Regions from separate parts of the Acidovorax sp. KPB24-07 genome, predicted to be linked through region 2. Evidence: predicted binding sites of a transcription regulator. Region 2 holds the regulator's gene; the other holds the start of a gene.
What was found. Region 2 encodes LexA, which represses DNA repair genes until DNA is damaged. Its sites were predicted from a motif close to ACTGTATNNNNATACAGT; they were not measured.

Region 1 (5,146 bases), on a different contig from region 2:
CATGGGGGTGACGAGGGCGACGATGCTGCCGGTGAGAGAGCTGGGAGGGGTCATGTCCGCGGTGGAAAACGGGTAAAGGAGCATTCTAACTAGAGCGGCGGTGCGAGCCGGTGGCGTGCCGGTGCGGCCCCCTCTTGCAGCCGGACCGCGGCGATGCGCTGGACGAATCGCTCCGGTGCATCGAGGAAGCCATCTTCATAGGCCACCGTGCACAGACCCGCGCAGGCCTGCAGCAGTTCCCCGGGCCGCAAGAGAAAGTCCGGCCGGGCCGGGCGGCCGACGGTTTCGTTGCCCGCGGCGAAGGTTTCGTACAGCAGCACGCCGCCGGGCGCGACGCTGGCCACCAGCGTGGGCAGGAGCGGCCGCCACAGGTACCGGGTGACGACCACGGCGCCGAAGGTGCGGCCCGCCAACGGCCAGGGCCCGGCTTCGATGTCCGCGCAGAGGATTTCGCCCAGCCCCCGCAACGGGGCCAGCGCGTCGGGGTTGCGGTCCACCCCGGTCACGGGATGTCCGCGCCCGTGGAGCCAGCGCAGGTGCCGGCCGCTGCCGCAGGCCACGTCCAGCACGCTGGCGCCGGGCGGCAGGAGATGGGCCCAGCGCCGGACCCATTCCGAAGGCGGCTCAAGGCCGTGAATGGCTGGCATTTGCTATGAAAATAATAGCATTCAAGGCAATGAAATCGCCGGCATGAAGGCGATTTGGCGCCATCGTCAGAAGCAGGCCCACAGCTGGTCGGCCATCATCACCACGAAGTCCGGCTCCGCATACAGGAGGAACACGGCGGCCAGCAGCACCGCGCCGGCGGCGCCCCAGGCCCACGCCCGGTGGGCGCGAGCTGGGCGCGCGGTGCGGGCAGGGCCCGGCGAGGGGTGCGGGGTGGGCGGCATGTTCCGGCGCTTTTCAGGCGGAGGCCGGTTGCGGCGCCCGGTGGATCGGGCTTTCCTTGACCGGCAGGTTCACCAGTCCGGCCAGCACGCCCAGGCCGATGGCCAGGTACCAGACCAGGTCGTAGCTGCCGGTGGTGTCGTACAGGTAGCCCCCCAGCCAGACGCCCAGGAAGCTGCCGATCTGGTGGCTGAAGAACACGAACCCGCCCAGCATGGACAGGTGCTGCACGCCGAAGATCTGCGCCACCGTGGCGTTGGTGGGCGGGATGGTGGACAGCCACAGCACGCCCATCACCGCCGAGAACACGTACACCGACAGCGGCGACAGCGGCACCAGCAGGAACACGCTGATCGCCACGGCCCGGGCGAAGTAGATGAAGGCGAGGATGTAGCGCTTGGGATTGCGCTGGCCCAGCGTGCCGGCGATGTACGTGCCGAACACGTTGAACAGACCGATCAGCGCCAGCGCGTAGCTGGCCACCTGCGGCGACATGCCGTGGTCCTTGAGGTAGCTGGGCATGTGCACGCCGATGAACACCACCTGGAAGCCGCAGACGAAGTAGCCCGCCGTCAGCATCAGGAAGCTCGGGTAGCGCAGCGCCTCGCCCATGGCCTGGCCCACCGTCTGCGAGCGCGGGGTGGTGGTGCGGCTTCGAAAGCCCGGCTCGCGCAGGCCGAAGGCCAGCGGCACGATCAGCAGCACCATGGCCGAGAGCACCAGCAGCGCCTCCTGCCAGCCCAGGCGCACGATGAGCTGGCCCTCCACCGGCACCATCAGGAACTGCCCGAACGAGCCGGCCGCCGCCGCCACGCCCATGGCCCAGGAACGCCTCTCCGGGGCGATCTGCCGGCCCAGCACGCCGTAGATGACCGCATAGGTGGTGCCCGCCTGCGCCGCGCCGATCAGCACGCCCGCGGTCAGGGCGAAGAGCGCCGGCGTGGGCGACAGGGCCATGCCGACCAGGCCCAGTCCATACAGCACGGCTCCGCCGATCAGCACGCGGAAGGCGCCGAACCGGTCGGCCGCCATGCCCGCGAAGATGCCAAAGCAGCCCCAGGCGAGGTTCTGCACCGCGATGGCCAGCGCGAACGACTGGCGGGTCCAGCCCATGTCCTGGGTGATGGGCTGCAGCCACAGCCCGAAGCCGTGGCGGATGCCCATGGACAGCGTGACGATGGCGGCGCCACACGCCAATACCTGGGCCATGGACAATTTCTGGGGGTCTTGAGGCATCCGGCAAATGTAGCCAAAGCGGCGCATTCGCGTGCACGCCTTCGCGACCCATTCCACCGCGGGCATCGGCGGCGGGTAAAAAGAGGGCTGGGTTTATATCCAGCCCATCCGGTCCTGCGGCACTACAATCCGCCCCCATGGCAGCCAAACCCTCCTCCACCCCGCCAAGCGAATACTCCGAAGGCTCGATCCGCGTCCTCAAGGGACTGGAACCCGTCAAGCAGCGTCCGGGCATGTACACCCGCACCGACAACCCGCTGCACATCATCCAGGAAGTGCTGGACAACGCGGCCGACGAGGCGCTCGCCGGCCATGGCAAGAAGATCAAGGTCACGCTGCACGCCGACGGCTCGGTCAGCGTGGAAGACGACGGCCGCGGCATCCCGTTCGGCCTGCACCCCGAAGAAAAGGCCCCGGTGATCGAACTCGTGTTCACCCGCCTGCACGCGGGCGGCAAGTTCGACAAGGGCTCGGGCGGCGCCTATAGCTTCTCGGGCGGCCTGCACGGCGTGGGCGTCTCGGTGACCAATGCGCTGGCCCTGCGTCTGGAGGCCAGCACCCACCGCGAGGGCAAGGTGGCCCGCCTGGTGTTCGAAGGCGGCGACGTGACCGAGCCGCTGGTGGCCCGACCGCTGGCCGCCGGTGAGCGCAAGCAGGGCACCACGGTGCGCGTGTGGCCCGACGGCAAGTACTTCGAGGCGACCGCGCTGCCCATGGGCGAGCTCACGCACCTGCTGCGCAGCAAGGCGGTGCTGATGCCCGGCGTGTCGGTCTCCCTCGTGAACGAGAAGACGCGCGAGACGCAGACCTGGCAGTACAAGGGCGGCCTGCGCGACTACCTCGGCCAGACCTTGAACGCCGACCCGGTGATCCCGCTGTTCGAGGGCGAAGGCTTCGCCGACCGGCACCACGAGAGCTTCGCCGAAGGCGAGGGCGCCGCCTGGTGCGTGGCCTTCACCGAGGACGGCCACCCGGTGCGCGAGAGCTACGTCAACCTGATCCCCACCAGCGCGGGCGGCACGCACGAAAGCGGCCTGCGCGACGGCCTGTTCAATGCCGTCAAAAGCTTCATCGAACTGCATTCGCTGCTGCCCAAGGGCGTCAAGCTGCTGCCCGAGGACGTCTTCGCCCGCGCCAGCTACGTGCTGTCGGCCAAGGTGTTGGACCCGCAGTTCCAGGGCCAGATCAAGGAGCGGCTGAATTCCCGCGACGCGGTGCGGCTGGTGAGCGGCTTCGTGCGCCCGGCGCTCGAGTTGTGGCTGAACCAGCACGTCGACTATGGCAAGAAGCTGGCCGAGCTGGCCATCAAGGCCGCGCAGACGCGCCAGAAGGCCGGCCAGAAGGTCGAAAAGCGCAAGGGCTCCGGCGTGGCCGTGCTGCCCGGCAAGCTCACCGACTGCGAGAGCCGCGACTTGGCGCACAACGAGGTCTTCCTGGTCGAGGGCGACTCGGCCGGCGGCAGCGCCAAGATGGGCCGCGACAAGGAAAGCCAGGCCATCCTGCCGCTGCGCGGCAAGGTGCTCAACACCTGGGAGGTGGACCGCGACCGGCTCTTCGGCAACACCGAGATCCACGACATTTCCGTGGCCATCGGCGTGGACCCGCACGGACCCAATGATTCGCCCGACCTCTCGGGCCTGCGCTACGGCAAGGTCTGCATCCTGTCCGATGCCGACGTGGACGGCTCGCACATCCAGGTGCTGTTGCTCACCCTGTTTTTCCGCCATTTTCCGAAGCTCATCGAGACCGGCCACATCTACGTGGCACGCCCGCCGCTGTTTCGAGTGGACGTGCCGGCGCGCGGCAAGAAGCCGGCCTCCAAGATGTATGCGCTGGACGAGGGCGAGCTGGTGGCCATTCTCGACAAATGCGCCAAGGACGGCGTGGCGCGCGAGAAGTGCCAGATCAGCCGCTTCAAGGGCCTGGGCGAGATGAACGCCGAGCAGCTGTGGGAAACCACGCTCAACCCCGACACGCGCCGCCTGCTGCCCGTGCAGCTGGGCGACATGGACTTCGCCGCCACCGAGGGCCTCATCACCAAGCTGATGGGCAAGGGCGAGGCCGCCGCGCGCCGCGAACTGATGGAACTGCACGGCGACGCCGTGGAAGTGGACATCTGAGCCATGGCCTGGCGCGACCGGTTCGGACGTTCGGGCCTTTCAGGCCTCTGGCGCATGGTTTGCGCCGGCATGCTGCTATTGTTTTTGCAGCAAACGGCGCGCGCCGACCTGTGGGCCTATGTGGATGAGCGCGGCGTGACCCACTTCGCGGCCGAGCAGGTGGACGGGCGCTACGGGCTGTTCTTTCGCGGCAACGATTTCGACTCCACCCGCGACGGCCCGGCGGCGGCATCCGCGGGCGCCACCGCGGCCACGCCGTCCGGTGCCCGGCTGCTGGCGTTCTTCGACATCTCCCCCGACTACAAGCGCGTCAAGCACCACCTGCGCGCATCGGCCAGCCAGAACGGCGTGGACTATGAACTGCTGCAGGCATTGATCGCCACCGAATCGGGCTTCGACGCGCGCGCCGTATCGCCCAAGGGCGCGGTGGGACTGATGCAGCTCATGCCGGCCACGGCGTCCCGCTTCGGCGTGGCGGGCGAGGCGCGCCGCTCGGTGGAGCAAAAGCTCACCGAACCGGCGATCAATGTGTCGGCCGGCACGCGCTACCTGCGGCACCTGCTGGACCTCTTCGATGGCCGCACCGACCTGGCGCTGGCCGCCTACAACGCGGGCGAGGGCGCCGTGCAGCGCGCCGGCAACCGCATTCCGGCCTACCGCGAAACGCAGAACTACGTGAAAAGCGTGCTGGGCCTGTATGCCCAGCTCAAGCCCCCGGCACCGCTGCTGGCCCACCGGGCCACGCCGGGCCGCGTGCGCATGGAACTGGGCGCCGGTTCCGATGACACCCCATCCCAAAGCGCTGCGGCCGGCCTGCCGGCCCGCACCGTCGGCGCCCCGCGCGCCCCTTGACCTTCGATTTCCCGAATGAGCGACCAAACCCCTCTCGATCTTTCCCCGCC
Region 2 (5,146 bases):
CAGCCGGTTCGTGCCGCTGCCCGACAGCGCTGCCCGGCTGGCCGGGCTGCTCGGCACGCCCGAACGCTTCGGCCACGGCAGCCTGGTCGAGGTGCTGCTCAAGCAGGTGCGCGATGAGACCTCGCTCGACGTCAAGCGGGCCGATTTCAAGCTCGACATGCTGAGCCCGCACCTGTTCATGAACTTCCGCGTGGTGGACGAACACGGGCGCCAGCTCGGTCATGGGCGCAACCTGGGTGCCCTCAAGGCCGAATGGGGTGCGAAGGCGCGCGGCGCCTTCCAGGCCCTGGCAGGGCTCAAGCTGGGCGGTGATGCCAAGGGTTTTGAAGAAAAACAGGCTCCAGCGCAAGAAGTACTAGGGCATTCTGCTATCAAAAATGAAGCACCTCCCGCTGCAGCGGGGGGGCCGCGGCCCTGCGGCGGTGACGGCGCCGGCCGCTGCGGCCCGGCAGGCGCCCGCCGGCCAGCGCCACACCGCATGGACCTTTGGCGAGCTGCCCGAGCTGATGGAGATCCGCAAGGGCGGCCAGACGCTGATCGGCTTTCCCGCGCTCATCGACGGTGGCGATGCCGTCACCATCGAGGTGTTCGACGAGCCCGAACTGGCCGCCGCCCGGCACCGTGCTGGCCTGCGCCGCCTGTTCGCGCTGCAGATCAAGGACGCGCTCAAGTACCTGGAAAAGAACATTCCCGACCTGCAGAAGATGGCCGTGGCCTACATGCCGCTGGGCACGCAGGAAGAACTGCGCAGCCAGATCATCGACGTGGCGCTGGACCGGGCCTTCCTGCTCGACCCGTTGCCCACCGATGAGGCCGCGTTCAAGCGCCGGGTGGACGAGGGACGCGGCCGGCTCACCCTGATCGCCAACGAGGTCGCGCGGCTCGCCGGCACGATCTTGCTGGAGTACGCCGCCGCGGCGCGCAAGATCAAGGACACCAAGAACGCACCCGAAGCCGTGCAGGACGCGCAGCAGCAGTTGCAGCGCCTCATGCCCAAGGCGTTCCTGGCTGCGGCACCGTGGGCGCAACTGGCGCACTTTGCCCGCTACCTCAAGGCGATCACGCTGCGGCTGGACAAATACCGCGCCGATCCGGCGCGCGACGCCACCAAGCTGGCCGAACTGCGCCCGCAGGAGCAGCGCTACTGGCGCCTGGTAGCCGAACGCAAGGGCGCCGTGGATGCGCGCATGCAGGAGTTGCGCTGGCTGCTGGAAGAGTTGCGGGTGAGCTTTTTCGCCCAGGAGCTGCGAACCCCGCAGCCGGTGAGCGTGAAGCGGTTGGACAAGCTCTGGGCGCAACTCAACAGTTGAGGCCGGCAGCCAGGCTGCGCGGCGCTTCGCATCGACATCGGCACGGTGGGCGGCGGGGCACGGGGACCCATGGTGGAAGACTTGCCCAACCCTGCTCGGCCCCATTCATCGCGTAGCGGCTTCCCCCGAGCACCCACCAGGCACCCACCAGGCACCCACCAGGCACCCACCAGGCACCCACCAGGCACCCACCAGGCACCCACCAGGCACCTCCGGGTGCTTCAGGGTTGCCGGGCTTTGATTGCGGCTGGGATGTGCGGCCTCAATGCGGCGCCTGCAAGGCCGCCTCGGCCCGCACGAGGCGGTCCAGTTCCGCGCACACATCGGCCATGCGGCCGGAGATCAGCACGCGCGCCGCCGCACCGGGGCCGCGGCGATCCAGCACCCGCAGCGGGCGCGCAGCAGGCCGGGGGCGGCTGCAACCTGCAAATGCCCCACTGTCATTGGCGCTGGTGCTGGGCCATGACCGTGCAGACGGGGTTACCGCCAGTGTGGGGGGACATGCTGAAAAGGGCTGGTCGGGCGGTGCCTGCCGCGGCCGAACCACCACGAAGCGCCGTGGCAGGGGCGCGAGCGCTGGAGGACACGGCAGGCCCTCTGCCGCCGCAATTTCCAAGGCGGTGCATGGCAGCGGTTCGATGGCAGCCGGCCGCGTGGCGGACGGGCCGATGGCGTCGGCATGGAGGCCCGGGGTAACGGCATGCACCGTGCCTCTGCCGCTGGCGCCGCCGCCTGGCTGGCCTGCGACGGCCCTGCGGTCTTGGCGCGGAGGGCGGCAGGCGGGCGCGCGCAGCCACCGTGCCAAAGCATTCAGCGGTTGCGAAAAGGAAGAAAAAGCGAGCAGGGCAAATCCCATGTGAAAACTCCAGCGAAGTGCGAGGGGGTTGAACACAGGCAGGATTGCCGAGGAAAAACACACTGCCGCAGGGTTGGCTGACCAGGGCTTCTTGCCCCTGGCCGCCAGACGCCCGCCACCTGCGGCGGTGTGCAGCGGGCTACATCAGCATGGTGTTGCGGATCAGGCCCACTGCGAGCCCTTCGATTTCGAAAGGCTCGCCCGGATGCACGGTGATGACGGGGTAGTCGGGGTTTTCGGGCAGCAGCTCGATGGCGGTGGCCGTGCGGCGCAGGCGCTTGACGGTGACGTCGTCGCCCAGCCGGGCCACGATGATCTGGCCGTTGCGCGCCTCGCGGGTGGATTGCACGGCGAGCAGGTCGCCGTCCATGATGCCCGCATCGCGCATGGACATGCCGCGCACCTTGAGCAGGTAATCCGGCTTGTGCTGGAACAGGCTGCCCTCCACGCTGTAGGTTTGGTCGACGTGTTCCTGCGCGAGAATGGGCGACCCTGCCGCCACCCGCCCCACCAGGGGAAGCGACAGCTGCGACAGGCCCGGAATGGGCAGGTTGAACTGGGTGCCGCGGGCGGCATTGATGGAGCGCACCGTGTCGCTGCGCAGCCGGATGCCGCGCGATGTGCCGCTGACCAGTTCGATGACGCCCTTGCGGGCCAGGGCCTGCAGGTGCTCTTCGGCCGCATTGGCGGACTTGAAGCCGAACTCGGCGGCGATTTCCGCCCGGGTGGGGGGCGCGCCGGTGCGGGAGATGGCGGTCTGGATCAGATCGAGGATCTGTTGCTGACGGGCGGTGAGCTTGGGACTGTCGAACATGAGTGACTCCGGTGCTGAACGGATAGGCAGGGAGAGGCCTGTTTTTTAATCCAGTCACTGTATTTTTAACCAGTTTTTTGGAGCGTGCAAGTGGGCACAGGAAAAATCGTGGTGCTGGGCACCGGCGGAACCATCGCGGGCAAGGCCGCCAAGGCCGGAGACAACATCGGCTATACCGCCGGGCAGGTGAGCGTGGGGCAGTTGCTGGAGGCGATTCCTGGATTGGCGCAGGCGGCCCGTGGCCGGATCGAAGCCGAGCAGATCGCGCAGATCGACAGCAAGGACATGGATTTCGCCGTATGGCGGCAACTGGCCCACCGATGCACGCAGTTGCTGGCCGATCCCGATGTGCGCGGGGTGGTGGTCACGCACGGCACCGACACGCTGGAGGAGACGGCGTGGTTCCTGGACTCGGTCCTGGACACTGCCGAACGCCCCGTGGTGCTGGCCTGCGCCATGCGGCCGGCAACGGCGATCGCGCCCGACGGTCCGCAGAATCTGCTCGATGCGGTGGCGGTAGCGGCCACGCCCGGGGCGCGCGGGGTGCTGGCGGTGGTGGCAGGCACGATCCACACCGCGCGCGACGTGCAGAAAGTGCACCCCTATCGCGTGGATGCCTTCAGCTCAGGAGACGCCGGGCCGCTGGGCTGGGTGGAGGAGGGCGCGGTTCGCCTGGCCCATGGCTGGCCGGCCCCTTCGGTTCCGCGATTGGATGCGCTTCACCACATCGCCAACACTTACCTGTGGCCGCGGGTGGAGGTGCTCATGAACCATGTCGGCGCCGACGGCCGCATCGTCGACCTGCTGGTGCTCGACGGCGTGGATGGCCTCGTGGTGGCGGCGACGGGCAACGGCACGCTGCACCATGCCCTGGCCAAGGCGCTGGAGCGCGCGCACGAGAGCGGTGTGGAAGTGCGCGTGGCCACCCGCTGCCCGCTGGGCCGGGTGCTGCCCAAGCCGGGGGACGCCTTGCCCCACTCGGAGGGGTTGAGCCCGGTGAAGGCCCGGATCAGCCTGCTGCTCGATCTGCTCGCCCGGCCTCGGCGCCCCTGAAATGGCAACGCCCCGCAGAGGGCGGGGCGTTCCAGGCACGGCCGAGGTGCCGTGCGGGTTCAGTCGGCAATCAGCCGGCCAGTGCGGCCAGCGCGCGCTGGGTGATCTCTTCCACGCTGCCCGTGCCGCTGATGGCGCGGTATTTGGGAGCGCCGGCCGGATCGGCCTTGGCCCAGCTGGAGTAGTACTCCACCAGCGGACGGGTCTGGGCGCTGTACACATCCAGGCGCTTCTTGACGGTGGCCTCCTTGTCGTCTTCGCGCTGGATGAGGTCTTCGCCGGTCACGTCGTCCTTGCCTTCCACCTTGGGCGGGTTGAACTTGACGTGGTACGTGCGACCGCTGGCCGGGTGGGAGCGGCGGCCGCTCATGCGTTCGATGATGGCATCGAAGGGCACGTCGATCTCGAGCACGTAGTCGAGCTTGACGCCCGCGGCCTTCATGGCGTCGGCCTGCGGGATGGTGCGGGGAAATCCGTCGAACAGGAAGCCGGACGTGCAGTCGGGCTGTGCGATGCGCTCTTTCACGAGATTGATGATGAGGTCGTCGCTGACCAGCGCCCCCGCATCCATGACGGCCTTGGCCTGCTGCCCCAGCGGCGTGCCTGCCTTGACGGCGGCGCGCAGCATGTCACCGGTGGAGATTTGCGGAATACCGTATTTCTGGCAAATGAATGCGGCCTGCGTGCCCTTTCCGGCGCCGGGTGCGCCCAAAAGAATCAGTCTCATGGATGTCCTCTAAGTGTTGAATTCGGCTGGCGCCACTGGCCACGGGCTTGCCTCCGGCCCGGGATGCGGCGCTCTGATCGCGGGCAAGGATAGCACGCGGGTCCACGCGCTTTCCTGACACGGCGGGGACTCTGAAAACGCTAGGAAAACAGCGCTCGCACGCGTTCCAGATCCTGGGGGGTATCCACGCCGGGGCCAGGTGCCGAAGCGGTCACATGCACGGCGATGCGGTGGCCGTGCCACAGCGCCCGCAACTGCTCCAGTGCCTCGACCGCTTCAGTGGGCGCGGGCGGCAGGGCCGGAAACTGCCGAAGGAATGCGGCGCGGTAGCTGTAGAGGCCGATGTGGCGCAGCGGCGCATACCCTTGCGGCACGCCGGTGGCCGC

Region 1: the regulator LexA is predicted to act here: its motif matches at 2,211-2,228, upstream of AC27IQ_RS07605 (DNA topoisomerase IV subunit B).

Annotation. Positions count from the first base shown of each region.
Region 1 is NZ_BAAJYS010000041.1:2,379-7,524, reverse strand. Features, by position in the region: gene dapA (4-hydroxy-tetrahydrodipicolinate synthase) at 1-54, opposite strand, end outside; gene AC27IQ_RS07620 (class I SAM-dependent methyltransferase) at 90-638, opposite strand; gene AC27IQ_RS07615 (hypothetical protein) at 714-890, opposite strand; gene AC27IQ_RS07610 (MFS transporter) at 904-2,124, opposite strand; gene AC27IQ_RS07605 (DNA topoisomerase IV subunit B) at 2,262-4,244, shown strand; gene AC27IQ_RS07600 (lytic transglycosylase domain-containing protein) at 4,314-5,096, shown strand; gene parC (DNA topoisomerase IV subunit A) at 5,112-5,146, shown strand, end outside.
Region 2 is NZ_BAAJYS010000012.1:3,357-8,502, forward strand. Features, by position in the region: partial or broken gene hrpA (ATP-dependent RNA helicase HrpA) at 1-1,310, shown strand, start outside; gene AC27IQ_RS03335 (hypothetical protein) at 1,573-1,695, opposite strand; gene lexA (transcriptional repressor LexA) at 2,306-2,980, opposite strand; gene AC27IQ_RS03345 (asparaginase) at 3,065-4,033, shown strand; gene adk (adenylate kinase) at 4,104-4,760, opposite strand; gene kdsB (3-deoxy-manno-octulosonate cytidylyltransferase) at 4,901-5,146, opposite strand, start outside.